One region of the Endozoicomonas sp. genome, then DNA from elsewhere that is predicted to be linked to it. Evidence: predicted binding sites of a transcription regulator. Region 1 holds the regulator's gene; the other holds the start of a gene.
What was found. Region 1 encodes sigma-54, which starts transcription at its own class of promoters, with help from an activator protein. Its sites were predicted from a motif close to TGGCACNNNNNTTGCTNT; they were not measured.
Positions count from the first base shown of each region.

Region 2: glnA (glutamate--ammonia ligase) is a predicted target of sigma-54. The motif match lies at 2,284-2,301, and genes of this name have one in related genera.

Region 1 covers NZ_OZ239981.1:5,917,914-5,926,158, forward strand. Annotated here, with positions in the region: gene ACOCLE_RS26150 (hypothetical protein) at 1-174, shown strand, start outside; gene ACOCLE_RS26155 (transposase) at 164-1,207, opposite strand; gene ACOCLE_RS26160 (PTS sugar transporter subunit IIA) at 1,411-1,857, opposite strand; gene hpf (ribosome hibernation-promoting factor, HPF/YfiA family) at 1,885-2,199, opposite strand; gene ACOCLE_RS26170 (RNA polymerase factor sigma-54) at 2,368-3,831, opposite strand; gene dcuC (C4-dicarboxylate transporter DcuC) at 4,206-5,579, shown strand; gene ACOCLE_RS26180 (response regulator transcription factor) at 5,815-6,618, shown strand; gene ACOCLE_RS26185 (response regulator transcription factor) at 6,676-7,482, shown strand; gene ACOCLE_RS26190 (Flp family type IVb pilin) at 7,889-8,062, shown strand.
Region 2 covers NZ_OZ239981.1:3,972,224-3,980,468, forward strand. Annotated here, with positions in the region: gene ACOCLE_RS17920 (DUF4124 domain-containing protein) at 1-521, opposite strand, end outside; gene glnA (glutamate--ammonia ligase) at 748-2,151, opposite strand; gene tnpC (IS66 family transposase) at 2,886-4,391, shown strand; gene thiI (tRNA uracil 4-sulfurtransferase ThiI) at 4,453-5,916, shown strand; gene ACOCLE_RS17940 (dihydrofolate reductase) at 5,974-6,477, shown strand; gene ACOCLE_RS17945 (hypothetical protein) at 6,676-8,245, shown strand, end outside.

The DNA of each region.
Region 1 (8,245 bases):
GTCCCGCATTCATTGGATGATGATGATGTAATTAGCCAGACGAGTATGAACAGTTACTCTTATACTTTACCAACTATGCGAAGGCATTCTGAAAAGTTAAGCCTGAGTGAAGATATACTGACTCAATTCCCTCACCTGCGTCCAATTGAGACCAGAATAGAACTTACGCATTGACAGCTCTGATAAAAGATGGTCTCAGCCAGTCTTTACCATCAGAGAAGCTCTTAATGAAGTCCCAAATAGCATCCTTGAGCGCATCATTCTTAACGCGATAGATGCTACTGAGAGATTCAGATACTTTCTTGGCCTGAAGGCAGGCATACCCAAAGATAGAGGCAAAAATATGGTTCCTGACCTGCTGCTTTCCTCTCACCTGAAAGCGCTCAATACTGCAGAGTTGTTTCAGCGCCCGGTGATACTCTTCGATCGCCCAATGGTGCAGGTGAAGTTCATTAAAGCCTACCTGTGGTGATACCTCTGATCCAGCATGGGGTGTGTAGACGACGTAATGGCGCAGCTCGTTTTTTAGCCGCGTCCGGTACAAACGCACAGAACCAAAATTACGTAGCCAAACGGTTATTCCCTCTTCAGGAATCTCCAGGCTCTGCACTTGTTGGTAGTCACCCTTTTGGATAGAAACAGTACGGTTGCTTTTAACGGCAAACATAAAACCCAGACCGTTGTTTTTCACAGTCTTCAGGTTTGCGGCACTGCTATACCAGGAATCCCCCGTAACAAATGCAGGTCGTAAGCCCCATACAAGTACTTCTTTCAGCATCTCGAGAAAATAATCATTTTTGGACTTTCCGTCCGCAGAGTCATAGATGCGGAAATTGACAGGAAGGCTATAGCCTTTGATATCGGTGTAATAGAGCGTTATGAGATTAATGCCCTTGACGGCTTTATGATGCTTGCCCGAGTAATGATAGCCGATGAATGCCGTGTAGTTACTGTACGGCTTATCCAGCACCGTATCATCAACCGATAGCGTGCCCCCATCAAGAATCAGCCTTGCGGCTACTTCCATGAAAAGGTCATTGGGAGCAAAGTCTTCACGTTGTAGAAAACGGTTAACGCTGTGGTGTGACATATCTCCGATCTCACTAAGGCGAGTACAGGTTGCTGATTTCGGCTCACACAATAGAAACCCTGTATATTTCGGCAAATCACACCCAGCTGTTGTAGGTCTTGTTATCTTTCTACGCACGACGACATCCGCTATTTTTTGCTGATCTAGCAATTTTTACAGCTGCCTGTCAATGCGAAAGTCCTACAGAAGTTAATAGGAGAGCATCATAAAAAAAAGCCGCTTCCAGTAAGCGGCTTTTTTATGGAGTCTGTAGCTCGATTAATCCTGACTGAAAATGCTGGCTTCTAGGGGGATGTATTCATAGTTAAGAAGAACAGGGGTCAGGAGCACAAATTTTTGTATAATGTCTGTGCATCAGCTGCTTGACGAATGGTGTGAAGAAGAGCTTCGGAATGAAACTTTTCTGCCAGTGCTTTCAAAATCTCCAGATGTTCCTGATTTTCCCCCTCTGGTACGATCAATGCGAAAACCAGATCAACTGGCTTACGATCCACTGAGTCAAAGTCAACGGGTTCCGCAAGTCGTATAAATAGGCCAACCGGCTCCGGACAGGCTTTACAGCGGCAGTGCGGGATAGCCACACCTGATCCCAGTCCCGTGGTGCCAAGACGCTCCCGTGAAACCAGGGCTTCAAACAGTTCTTTGGCATTGATTTCGGGGACTTCACTGCTGATGCGGTCAGCGATATATTCCAGAATTTTCTTTTTGCTGGCCCCGTGCACACCGTCAAGGGTGCGCTCGGGGGTTAGGATGCGATGAATCATCATGCTAAATAAGAATGGCAACCTGAAAAATCAAAGGGCATGGCCACTGGCGCCCTGTTGCCTGTTTAAGGCTTTCTCTTTCTGTTTAACCAGCTGCCGATCCAATTTGTCCGAGAGCAGGTCAATGGCTGCGTACATGTCTTCGTGCTCGGCGGTCGCATTAATCTCGGCTCCGCGGGTATGCAGAATGGCTTCTGCTTTCTGCGCCAGCTTTTCTACACTCAGGGTCACCTGTACATTGGTGATATGGTCAAAATGCGAAGCAAGACGTTCCAGTTTCTTGATCACATAGTCGTGCAGAGCTTCTGTTACCTCGACATGATGTCCACTGATGTTGACTTGCATGTAACGCTCTCCTGATCCCATTATCCAGATAATCACCAGTCCGCGGGATTTTTCAAACTGGTTAACTTCGATTCTAACACTGTCAATGCAGCTTGGAATGCCCTGAGACAAAAAAAACTGCTTTTTGTCCTGTACATCACCTTATCTTTTACAAGACCTTTATGATTCTCAGGGGACTAACTGCTTTCGCTCATTGGATGGAGGGATATTCATGGACTCACGGTATTTGGCAATGGTTCGCCTGGCTACCTTGATTCCCTGTTCTCCCAGTATGGCCGCAATTTTATTATCACTGAGCGGTTTGCGTGGTGTTTCCTCAGCAATGAGCTTGCGGATATGGGCTCGAATCGCTGTGGACGAACATTCACCACCTTCCGTTGTGCTGACATGGCTGGAGAAAAAGTACTTGAGTTCGTAGACGCCCCGAGGGGTATGCATGTACTTCTGGGTGGTGACCCGGGAAATGGTGGATTCATGCATACCGACTGCCTCGGCGATATCCGCCAGCACCAGGGGCTTCATGGCTTCATCACCCTTTTCAAGAAACTCCTGCTGATAGGCGATAATCTGACTGGCGACTTTCATCAGCGTTTCATTGCGGCTTTGCAGGTTTTTCAAAAACCAGCGGGCTTCCTGCAGGTGGTTCTTCATGAACACATTGTCGCGGCTGTTATTGGCTCTTTGAACCATGGAAGCGTAATTATTATTAATGCGCAGTTTGGGGAGTGCATCCGAATTCAGTTCGACAGTCCATCGTTCCTTGATTTTACGGACGGATATATCCGGAACCACGTACTCTGCTTCTGTCTGATCAATCGTGCTGCCAGGTTTTGGGTTGAAGCTTTGAATCAGGCTGAGGGCTTCACGCAGCTGGTCTTCCTTCAGTTTGGCCCTGCGCATGATTCGTGCATAGTCACGGGTGCCAAGCGACTCAAGGTGAAGTGTGATCAGTTTTTCGGCATTTTTGAAATGAGGTGTTGATGGGGGAAGCTGACGGAGCTGGACCAGCAGGCATTCTTTAAGGTCTGAACTGCCACAACCCACAGGATCGAATTGTTGAACCCGATGTTGCAGCACGTTTACCTCTTCGATCTCCAGCTCTTCCAGCTGGGATTGAAGTGACACAAACAGGTCATCCAGTGAGCAGGTTAAATAGCCATCCGGATTAATGGCTTCAATGATGGCAAGGCCAATCAGCCGGTCCCGGTCACTCATGGGTACCATATCCAGTTGCCACTCCAGATGATCCTGAAGAGACTCTACAGAAGATGATTTCGCCAGGGGGTCATAATCATCGTCGCCACTGCTGGCGGGCAGGCTGGAGTATACGTCGTCCCATGCTGAGTCGACGGGCAGCTCGTTTGGAATGCTTTCTGACCATTCCGCCATCTCCTGCGGCTCAGGTTCTGAGGCTGCTTCACTCAGATCAACGAGTTCTTCCTTTCCTTCACTGCTGGTGGATGTGTCCTCTGTCTGGCTATCTTCGGACTCCAGCATGGGGTTGGATTCCAGAGCTTCCTGAATCTCCTGCTGAAGATCCAGTGTCGATAGCTGTAGCAGTCGGATGGCCTGTTGCAGTTGAGGCGTCATGGTCAACTGCTGGCCCATCTTGAGCTGTAAGGAAGGCTTCATAGGCAACCGTATACCTTTACTTCGTTGTCCGTGGAGGCTGCAGGTGAAACTTATGAGTTTCTACAGAAGGATCAACCGCAGGCGGCTCAGTGTTGGCACGGATGTTGTTACGACTACTCTCCATGTGCGGCTGATTATAAACCCATAGTCGTTTCTGAAACCATAGCTTTAGCAAAAAATGTGCAGAGTTTGAAAATAATGAGTTTACCTGTGTTTTTTTGTTGGCTATCAGTGCTTTCCGCTTTGAGAGTTCGGTCATAACGACTGTCGGAATTGTTTAAAAAAAGTACTAGATCATTGTTTGACACTGGTCAATTACAAACATTAGTACAAGAAATAATCTGCACGAAATTTAAGCATTTTCAGGGTTTCGTGTGGATATACTCATCGTCATACCAGTGGTTGCACTGGTTATATACGCCATCGTGAAGAACTACAGCGCGTCGGCCTCGCTGGCCATTGCCGGCATTGTCTTGCTGAGTGCCGCAGCGTTGATGGGGGTAAAAGATATCCTGCCTGCGGCCAAGGCCACTGGCTTTATGCCTTTTGACCTGTTTGAACTGATGAACTCGGTGTTCAGCTACCGTATGGCCAGCCTGGGTCTGACCATTATGGCCTGTGGTGGTTTTGCCAGCTACATGTCACACATCGGTGCTTCAGAAGCCCTGGTTCGACTGGCCGTTAAGCCGATCAGCCGTTTCCGTTCTCCCTATATGGTTCTTGCGCTGTGCTATCTGCTGAGTGTAGTACTTCAGATGTTTGTAACCTCTGCAACTGGACTTGGTCTGCTGCTGATGGTGACACTGTATCCAGTGCTGAGAAATATCGGTTTGAGCCCGGCCTCGGCGGTTGCCGTTATTGCTTCTCCTGCGGCGTTTGAAATCGGTGTGACTCAGGTTAATGCCAACTTTGCTGCCAGCCAGTCCGGACTGGAGATTACCGAATACTTCCTGGGCTATCAGGCCTGGATTACTGTGCCTATGGCCCTGGTGGCTGCAGCCCTTCATTTCGTATGGCAGCGTCGCTGTGACCTGAAAGAGGGCTATATTGCTGCAGAGCATGTCGGTGAAGGCATCGAACGTTCTGACGATGAGAAGAAAGAACCAGCCCCTGCATTCTATGCACTGCTGCCCATGATTCCTTTCTTCCTGCTGTTGATCTTTTCTAAAATGATGGTGTCGTCCATCAAAATGAATCTCGTCATGGCCATGTTGATCAGCGTATTTGCCGGCATGCTCTGTGAAGTGATCCGTTCACGGAAAATGAAAGAGTCTCTTGAGGGCTTTGATCACTTCCTGAATGGTATGGGGGCGGTATTTGGTCCGGTGGTTGGTCTGATTATCGGTGCTGAAATTTTTGCCACGGGTCTGAAGCATATCGGTGCCATCGACTCCCTGTTGGGTTCTGCCCAGGGACTGGGTATCGGGGCTTCCGCCATGACGCTGTTTATGGCCACGCTGATTGCCATTGCTGCCATTATGATGGGGTCTGGAAATGCGGCATTCCTGTCATTTGCGACTCTGGCTCCAGACGTAGCCAAGAGCTTCGGCGTTCCTGCCGTGGCCATGCTTCTGCCGATGAACTTTGCGGCTTCCATGGGACGTTCCATGTCTCCCATCGCAGCGGTAGTCATTGCCTGTGCCGGTATTGCTAAAATCTCACCGTTTGAAGTGGTGAAAAGAACATCGGTACCGATGATTGGGGCGTTTATTGTCGGTATGGCTCTGCACCTGATTCTGTTCGTCTGATTGTTATCCTCCCCCGCATTGCGGGGGATTCTGCTTTACTAAATACCTCCCGTTGCCCGTAAAAATGTATCCATTGGTGCTTTTTCGAACCACTGGAAGCGTATCGTAGACGATGTAATCCTCCCAGTTATAAATAATATTGAGTCATCGTCGTTTGTCTGGTATATCGTCCCCGTAATTCACCTTTGTTGTGATCTACCTCACATTATTTTAAGAATAACGTTCTGGGGGCGCTATGGACGCACAGATGGTTCACAGTTCATTCCCCTGGCTGGTCAATTCAGTAACCGGCTTTGATACGTCAGAAATTAACCCTCTTGAGTCCATACCTATAGCGATATTAACCCGGCAGATGCGGCTGACTTTCGAGCAGATGGGATTTAATGGATTCCTGTATTACGGGGTTTTGGATGAAATGCCAGAGTCAGCCCAGGAGACCCTATACCAGCCTCAGTGGAAACATGAGCATCGTTTTATTGGTACCATGGGGGTGAATACTCTGATCCAGTATCATCGGGAAACCGGTGGTGACCGCCGTATTCGGGAGCGCATTTTTTCTGCTCAACAGCTGTTTCAGCGGGAACCTCTAGACCACCGCATCCCGCAGCAACGGAAGGTACAGGATTTTTTTACCGCACTGGATGTTCATTCTCAATTGTTTGTGCCGGTTCATGGCCTAACGGGCAGAGGTTGGCACTGTCAGTTTATGCTGAACAGCGGGCTCTCCGATCTGGAGTTGGCCAGCTGGCTGAAGGATCACCAGGTATCACTGCTTAACGCCTGCTTCTATTTTCATTCCTTATTAATGCGTGACTACAGCTACCTGTTCAATCCCTGGCTGATAAACGAGATGATCAGTGACCGGGCGCTGGATGTGCTGACACTGACGGCAAATGGACTGGGCAGTAAGGAGATTGCCGGCAAGATTAACCTCAGTGAAAAAGGGGTGAACTACCACCTGAACCATTTGCGGGAGCTGCTGGGGGCGGAGAATCGGGTGCATCTGGTGGCTGTTGCCAAAGATATGAGGATCATTTGAGCGTGATCCGGCGGTTTGTGTCATCCATACTTTACGTGAATCAATAAAAAGCCGTTTATGGACAGCGCTATTCATTCTTCTCACCGCCATCGTGCACCCACTGAATGGTCTGACCTTTCAGAGCACAGTCCTCTTGATGCAGAAACACTGGCGGTTTTGACCCGGCGGATTCTGCTGAGTATGCAACAGCTGGGGTTCAGTGATTTTCACTACTATGGGTTATTTGACGCGGTACCGGGTACTGAATGCCAGGCTACCGATCATTTCAATCTGGAACTGTTTCGTCGAACCCCCCAATGCCTCAGTTCAGAGGGCATTGATGTTGTGCAGCGGTTCTTCAGGGAGACAGACGGCGATGCACGTATGTGGCACAGCATCTGTTATGAACGGCAGCCGTTTCAGCGCAGTTTGGCGGACAGCGGTAGTCCTCAGGAACGGCGTGTGCTGGATTTTATGATGGCCCGGCAGATACGCTCTCAACTATTTGTGCCTGTGTACGGTTATACCGGCAACGGCTGGCACTGTCAGTTCTTATTGAACAGCCCTCTGTCGCCGCAGGCACTGGCTCTATGGCTTCAGGATCATAAGCAGGCACTGCTGATGACCTGTTTTTATTTTCATACCCTGCTGATGCGTGACTTTCACTATCTGTTTAATCCCTGGCTGCATCATCAGGTGATCAGTGACCGGGCGCTGGATGTGCTGAAGCTCACAGCAAACGGACTGGGCAGTAAGGAGATTGCCGGCAAGATTAACCTCAGTGAAAAAGGGGTGAACTACCACCTGAACCATTTGCGGGAGCTGCTGGGGGCGGAGAACCGGGTGCATCTGGTGGCCATGGCCAAGGAATTGCGCATTATCTGATGCTTTTTATCTGAGGTATTCAGCCTGGCTTCCTGCTTTTAATTGAACTTTCCTGCTTTTAATTGAACTGAGAGGCTGTTGCAAAAGTCCTACAAGCATTGGAACCGCGAAGTACACAAAGATCACAAAGTAATCTTTCAAAGCCTTCGTGCTTTTCGTGTCCTTTGTGGTTACCAAAAAACGCTAGACTTGCCTTTAGCCGCAGCTTCTTGATACGGCCCTGCTTAGTTTTTATTCCCGCCGGAAGACTTCCAGCACCATCGCAACGATGCAGACCATAAAACTGACCCAGGTCAATATTACCCCCACCCTGTCTGGCATTTTTGCCAGTTAATTTTCCAAGGCGGCTCTTCTACTATGGCCTCACAGAGCGCAGTTCGCGTTATGTAACAACGGAGAAAGACTCATGAATGTTAAGCAATGGGTTAACGACTTCCTGAAGGAAGAAGATGGTTTGACCACGGTTGAGTATGCAGTGGCTGGTGGGGTGGTGGCGGCAGCTGTCGTAACCGCTTTCACTGATTTAGGCGGGCAAGTGAAAACTGTTCTTGAGACTATTAAAGCAAGTATTGCACCCTAGTCAGGATCCTAACCAGACCTCGTTCCCACGCTCTGCATGGGAATGCATAGGCTGAAGTGTTGCAGCATAACGAGATGGGTTCTCTTCCCAGACAGGCCCCCTATGCCTGCAAACCTGGGAATCCGAACTTACCTGACAGTTCTGCTGTTAACACTTCAGCTGATGTGAAACCAACCGAATCGA
Region 2 (8,245 bases), 1.9 Mb from region 1:
GTCGTGCGATGCACATGGATGGTATTGTTAGAGGACTGAACCACTTTTTTCCGGTTATCTACAATTTCTACTGTCAGAGTATGGGTGCCTCGATCTATATTCTTGAGTTCAAAGCTTAACTTTCGCTTGGACTCACCAACTACATCACCATCCAGCAATAAACGAATCCTGTGACCTGAAAGAACTCTTGGTTCAGTAGCGATTCTCACCGTAAAGTTCCCCTGGCTTCGCACTGTGGCATCGTTGGCAGGCTCTACAATTTCCAGAAGAGAATACATCTCTTCACTCTCTTCTTGCGATGATACTGATGATCCGGGCCTACTGGTTGGAACTGAAGACATAGGAGTAATAGGCCGCAACTGAACTTCTTCACTGGGTTGGTCCGCAGGACGAGAGTCAGTGAAGATAATGTTTCCATCCTTATCCACCGTCTTGTAAATAGCGGCCAATGCCAAGTCCGCTAAGATCATTGGCAGAATAACTGCCAGAAAAGACTGTACCATTGCCTTTTTTATATTCATGAGCCTCTTGCTCCGGATGAAGTCTTACACGACTTATATCGCGTCGATCTTAGGTTAGCTTAATGGCTACCAATACTATTTAACAGGGAAAATCGATACTGACAATTAACACGGTACTGGCTCGCGATATTGCCAGCATACAGCCCGTCCATGGGCATAAAAAAGCCAGAGCTATCGCTCTGGCTTGAGGTAAACAACAATTTTTCAGAAAGTCTATAAGGATGCTTTAGACAGAGTAGTACAGATCAAACTCTACAGGGTGAGTAGTCTGGCTCACGGCAAGGCACTCTTCCTTCTTGAGTTCGATGTAACCATCGATCATGTCATCAGTAAATACACCACCAGCAGTCAGGAACTCACGATCAGCATCCAGGGCAGCCAGAGCTTCTTCGAAGCTGGTAGAAACTGTTGGGATCTCAGCAGCTTCTTCTGGTGGCAGATCGTACAGGTCCTTATCAGCAGCATCACCAGGATGGATCTTGTTCTTGATTCCGTCCAGACCAGCCATCATCAGGGCAGCAAAAGCCAGATATGGGTTGGCAGTCGGGTCAGGGAAACGCACTTCGATACGACGGGCCTTAGGGCTATTCACGTATGGAATACGGATAGAAGCAGAACGATTACGGGCAGAGTAAGCCAGCATTACCGGGGCTTCAAAACCTGGGATCAGACGCTTGTAAGAGTTGGTAGAAGCATTGGCGAATGCATTGATCGCCTTAGCATGCTTGATAACACCACCAATGTAGTACAGCGCTTCTTCAGACAGACCGGCATAGCCGTCACCAGCAAACAGGTTGTCACCGTTCTTGGACAGAGACATATGAACGTGCATGCCAGAACCATTGTCGCCTACCAGTGGCTTCGGCATGAAGGTAGCCGTTTTGCCATAAGCATGAGCAACGTTATGCACTGCATACTTCAGAATTTGAACTTCGTCAGCCTTCTTCACCAGAGTGTTGAATTTAACACCGATTTCACACTGACCAGCAGTACCTACTTCGTGGTGATGAACTTCAACGTCCAGACCCTGTGCTTCCATGGCATCGCACATCGCAGCACGCAGGTCATGCAGGGAGTCAACTGGTGGAACCGGGAAGTATCCGCCCTTCACTTTTGGACGGTGACCGATATTACCGCCTTCAAATTTGGCGTTGGAAGACCATGCAGCTTCTTCAGAGTTCACTTCGTAAGAAGCTCCAGAGATATCAACACTCCACTTAACGTCGTCAAAAACGAAGAACTCTGGCTCAGGACCAAAGAAAGCGGTGTCGGCAATTCCGGTAGACTTCAGGTACTCTTCAGCACGCTTGGCAACAGAGCGTGGGTCACGCTCATAACCTTGCATGGTGGATGGCTCAACGATGTCACAGCGCAGGTTAAGAGTAGCCGCCTCAGTGAATGGATCGATGGTAGCTGTACTGTCGTCAGGCATTAGAATCATGTCAGACTCATTAATGCCCTTCCAGCCAGCAATAGAGGAACCGTCGAACATCTTGCCGACTTCGAAGAATTCGTCGTCTATTTCACCAATAGGAATCGATACGTGCTGCTCTTTACCCTTGGTATCGGTGAAACGCAGATCAACCCACTTAACGTCATGTTCCTTAATCAGGCTAAGAGTCTTCGACATTTATTATTTCCTCCAGAGGACAAACACCGCACTGGCGACGAATGTATTCGGATCAGGCGGTTTACTGATCAATCTCTTTGCTTCCAGGTCTCATCAACCAGCAGCAGCTAAAGAAATACGCTTGCTGGAGCTATAGCAATAGCTATGCCACATTTTGCAACTCCACCAGATGGGATGGGCAAAATTAGTGCTCTTCGTTGAAAAATCTGAAAAAAGGTAAAAAGTGACCAAAAAACAGCCAGCTACCGACCCAGCCAGTAAGGTTATTGTTCACTTTAACGCCTTCAGGTTATCCAAGGCACATCATCCTCCCGACTCTCACGCACCTGAATAAGGCATGGCGCAGTGAGACCAGAAAGCAAAACACCCACTTTAGTGCAAGAAAAGAATACCGCGCACCAAATAGGTGCGAAATGGTTTTCAAAACACCCATCTCACAAAACAGCGGCAGACAGTGTACCCCCTTTGAAATAGGATTTGCAGTTTTACTTACACGTATAGAGACATATACCAACCCTGCCTTGATAAACCTGCTTTTCAGAGTCCTTCTCTACGGACGTTTGAGCCCTAAAGCCAGTCTTTATCACAAGGGTGTCCAGAGCACCTGGTTATTCGGTATAATGCACAATGAATTAATGTTTTAACGTAACTATTCAGCACCCTTCATATAAATCTGGAATTTTCTGATTTTTCGACCATCATCTTATACTCAATTTTTCTAACAAATCTCCAGTATGGAACCAGACTTCCCAGCTACTCCGTTTACCGAAGCTCTCCTTAAAGAGAATGAAGAGCTTCGGACCGAGAATGCGCTTTTACGGGAACGTTGCAGCGAACTGGAAGAAAGGGTTAATAAAAACAGTCAAAACAGTAGTAAGCCACCATCGTCAGATGGTTATCAAAAGCCCAGTAAAAAAGGGAGTGATAAAGGTGATACATCTTCCAAAGAAGCCCCCTGCTCCTCACAGGAAACACCGAACCCCAAAAGCCTTAGACCATCTTCAGGCAATAAACCAGGTGGCCAGAAAGGTCATCAAGGCTCTTGTTTGAGACGTGTCGCCTTACCCGATTATGTCAGGCATCTGAAGGTTGAAAAATGTTGCTGTTGCCAGTCTTCGCTTATCGATATTAAACCCACCAAATACATTGAGCGACAGGTTTTTGATCCAGGTAGACCCGGAGAATTTGAAGTTACCGCGTACTGGGCAGACGTTAAAGTATGTCCTTGTGGTAAACGGAACACCGCTGAGTTTCCCCAAGGAGTGAAAGCCGCTGCTCAATACGGAGAAGTGACTCAGGCAATGGCTGTTCATTTAAACCAGTATCACTTCATCCCATATCACCGGGTGTCTGAGTATTTCAATACTATTTATTGCATGAGTGTCAGCGCAGGCTCTGTTGCCAATTTTGTTGCCTATACCCATGAGAACCTGGCCTCTACTGAGCAGAGTATCCGCGATGCTTTACAAGAAAGTCCGGTTGCAGGAGCGGATGAAACTGGCATGCGGGTTGACGGTTCACTGTGGTGGTTACACATTATGCGAGATGACCAATGGACGCTTTACTACCTCTCAGAAAGGCGAGGTTGTGAAGCAATGGATGCAATGGGCATCCTGCTGACTTTTGCAGGCATTCTGGTTCACGATCATTGGAAGTCCTACTTTGCCTATGCGGCAGTGCATGTGCTTTGTAATGCCCATCATCTGAGAGAGCTTCAGGGAGTTGTCGATAGGGATGCGAATAAGCTGGCTCTGCGGCTGATGAAATTGCTTACGCTCTCCTGGCACTTCTGCAAGAAATACAAAGCAGCCGGTCTGACTCAAATGCCTGGTGCAATACAGCTTCGCATTGAGACGATATACGACCAAATCCTTCAAAGGGCTCTCACGAAGGAAACCGCTTATATGGAAAAACAACGACAGGTGCTTGGACGTAAGAAGGTCAGGAATACCAAGGCCTACAACCTGTTCAAAAGGCTTATTGAGTTTAAGGTTGAAACGTTGCGCTTCATGTCGGACTTTTCAATTCCCTTCGATAACAATGGCAGTGAACGTGATGCCAGGATGGCCAAACTTAAGCAGAAGATCTCAGGCTGCTTCAGAAGCGAAGACGGAGGTACCATGTTTACCCGAATCCGAAGCTATTTATCATCTGCTAAAAAGCAGGGGTTGAACATATTTCAGGCGCTTCTTAAAGCGGTTCGAAATTACAACAATACGCCTTTGCTGGGTGCTGAATAGTTACGTTTTAACTATCCGCCCCACCTGCCCGGACTATCCAGCCCACAAGGTCTCCTGATCCATGAAGTTCATCATCAAACTGTTTCCGGAAATCACGATTAAAAGTGCCCCGGTAAGAAAACGCTTTATCAAAATGCTGCGAAAAAACATTCGCACCATTCTCAAGCGCGTGGATGAGAATATTGATGTCTCGGGTGTATGGGATCATATTGAGGTCACGACCAGTAGCAATGATGAAATCCTGGTGGCAGAGGTCAGTGATCTGTTAAGCCATATTCCGGGGATTGCCTACTGGCTGCAGGTTGCAGAGCACAAACTGGTCAGCCTGGAAGATATTCTGGAAAAAGCCATAGAAGCCCATTCAGAAACGCTTGCTGGCAAAACATTCTGTGTTCGCTGCAACCGAAACGGCAAGCACGACTTCCAATCCATTGATGTAGAGCGCTTTGTCGGTGGCGGCCTGAACCAGCAGACCGAAGCCAGCGGGGTGAGCCTTAAAAACCCTGAAATAACCGTTCGTATTGATATCAAAAATGACCGCTATTTCATGACTCAGAAACGGGGAGAAGGTCTGGGAGGTTATCCTCTGGGATCTCAGGAACCGGTTCTCTCTCTGATTTCAGGTGGTTTTGATTCGACGGTCTCCAGTTTCCTCACCATGAAACGCGGCATTCGTACCCACTTCTGCTTCTTCAATCTTGGCGGACACGCTCACGAGCTGGCAGTAAAAGAAGTGGCTTTCTACCTGTGGAACCGCTTTGGTGCTTCTCACCGGGTTAAGTTCGTTACCGTACCGTTTGAAGGCGTAGTTGAAGAAATTCTGACCAAAGTGGATAACTCCCAGATGGGCGTTATTCTGAAACGGATGATGCTCAGGGCTGCCAGTAAGGTAGCTGAAGAAATGGAAATGGCTGCACTGGTCACCGGTGAAGCCATTGGTCAGGTTTCCAGCCAGACACTACCCAATCTTGCGGTGATTGACTCGGTAACCGATGCCCTGGTACTCAGACCTCTGATTACCATGGATAAGCAGGCAATTATCGATATATCCATACGAATCGGTACCGAAGAGTTCGTTCGTAATATTCCGGAATACTGCGCTGTTATCTCCAAGAACCCGACAACCCGGGCAAAGGAAGAAAAAATTGCAGCGGAAGAGGAGCGGTTTAACTTCGAAGTACTTGAAGATGCCATTCAAAGCCGACGAATGGTCTCTATCCACGATATCATTGCAGATGATCTGACCCGTGAAGAAGTTGAGGTTGTTAATGAAGTTCATCAGGGTGAAGTGATTATCGATATTCGCCACCCGACTGAAGAAGAGATTAAACCATTTACCATGCCAGGGCGTGAAGTGGTGACCATCCCCTTCTATCAGCTAAGAACACGCTTCCCTGAGCTGGACAAAGATCGTCATTACCTGCTCTACTGCGAAAAAGGTGTAATGAGCCAGCTTCACGCCATGCACCTTCGTGAAGAAGGTCATGAAAATGTTGGAGTCTTCAACCCAAAAGCTGGGCAATAATTTTTAACCTCAATACGCTTTCCAGGAGTATTGTGGATCAGAACGGAGTAGACACGGATGAAGCTGGCCCTGATAGCCGCAGTGGCAGATAACAATGCCATTGGTATCAACAATAAAATGCCCTGGTACCTGCCAGGAGACCTGCGCTACTTCAAGGCTGTCACCATGGGCAAGCCCATCATCATGGGTCGGAAAACCTTCGACTCCCTGAAAAAGCCTCTGCCTGGCAGAACTAATATCATCATTACCCGGGATAAAGACTGGACTCATGAAGGTGTCAAAGTAGTTCACAGTCTGGATAATGCGATTGCACTCGCTGAAGATATCGCCCTGATCAATGGTAACGAAGAAATCATGATCATTGGTGGTGAGCAGATCTATCGACAGGCCATTGACCGAGCTGACCGCCTTTACCTGACCCGGGTTTACCAAAGTTTTGACGGTGATGCCTTCTTTCCGGAAATCAACCAGCAGGAGTGGCGGGAAACCTCTCGGGAGGACATTCAGTCAGAAGATGATCAGCCCCTTACTTACAGCTACCTGGTGCTTGACAGAGACTGAGTGCACTATTGGTTGATGTAATTCTGATTTGTTCAAAGCGGTAATGGCGTACAAATCAGAATTATTTGGATTGTCTATAATTAGCTGAATCCGTAGAAATAACACAAGGCTAGGCTCTCAAAATCCAGATTTACTGTTAATGTGTTGTTTTTACTAGACAAATACTAAACCATTTCGGGTTACCTTAGGGAATGAGGAATGCCCCAAAAAGTATCTTCTGGCAATCACAGCCCCCATACACTGGGTAACCAGAACGCTCATTTGCCCAAAAAAAGCGCCCAAGAGAAAAAGGATATTGAATCAGCGATTCTTCAGGCAACTGAACATGCGGACTGGTCACGCAAGGTAACGTCTATACCTGGAAAAATTAAAAAATGGCTATTCCATTCCCATCGAAAAGAGCCTGTATGGGAAGTTCTAACCTCCCTTACCAAGGCGAGTTCCAATACCTATACCAGAAAAAGTTTCAGAAAAGAGAAAGAGAGAGAGAGAGAAGTAGCTGTTGCCGTATATAATCTCCATACAGATAGCCATCTTCCCCTGGATCAACTCAACAAAAAAGATATAGTTAACGGCACAGTTGCTGTCAGCACAGAAACGCTAGAAGCCATGCATGAGTCGATGAAGCTTGATGGTGTCAGCCTGGCTTACGAATATCTTAGAAAAGGGAAAGAGTTACCTTCAGGTTATTTTGATAAAGTCCTTTATCCGCAACTATTAAAGGAGGTAAATGCGTCATTCAAATGGTTGAATGATCATAATGGCACTCTGGAAGACCGCGAGGCTACCTTTTCAAAAAATCAAAAGTTTCTTAAAACAACAATAAAAATGCTTGCTAAAGAAGTAGGCTTAGTGGATGAAAAAGCTTTCTCTCTTGAATTGATGATAGAACTGGACAACAAAATAAGAAAGTCCATCGTCAAACCCATAGAAGAACTGGAAGCAACTCAAAATAATACCAGACCAAAACATGCAGCTGCTTCGGCACCCGTACTGGATCCACCCAAAAGAACCGCCTATTTCATTCGTGATAGAAGCACCGAGCATATTAAAAAAACAGTTTCACAAAAAAGATTTTTTTCAAAACTGAAGCTTAAAGAAGTTGCCAACAGGTTTAAGAGAGTCATATTGCGTAATAAGCGCAACCAGATACTGTTTGGAATTGGCGTTATTGCCGGGGTATTAATGTCAGTATTATTTCCTCCTGCTGCAGGCATTACCATTGGGGTTGCTGTAGGTGTGAGTTTAGCTGCGAATTTCAGCTATCTTGTATTCTGGACAGGTGGAACTACTGTTTTTAGAAAGCTTCGAATACTATATGGTTTAAAGAAGATCAGGCAATATGCCGATTTTGATTTTTCAAGCGTTGATCCAAAGGATGATAAAAAAAGAAAAGACCTTATCCAATGGCTTCTTTACGTTTGTAAGCACAAAAACTTTACCGCCATTTATAATGAGGCTGGAGACCTTGAAAAGCTAAAAGATAAAATTGAAAAAATGGCGGGAAAACCAGATCTACCTCCTCAGGAACTCATTAAGCTTGAAGAAGCAAAAGCACTTTATGAAAAAAAACATCAAAAGCTGAAAGAAAATTTGTTTTTCTTTGACTTGCTCAAAGAAAATGTCGCCATCCATCAGCAAGTACTTAATTATAGATACCTCAAAGATTTACAGGATTTGTGGCAGGAAAAATTTTCCGGCAAGTCTGAAGGAGAAATTAAAGAACTACTTAAGAAAGTATCCAGAGATAAGCAACTTTTGATTCACG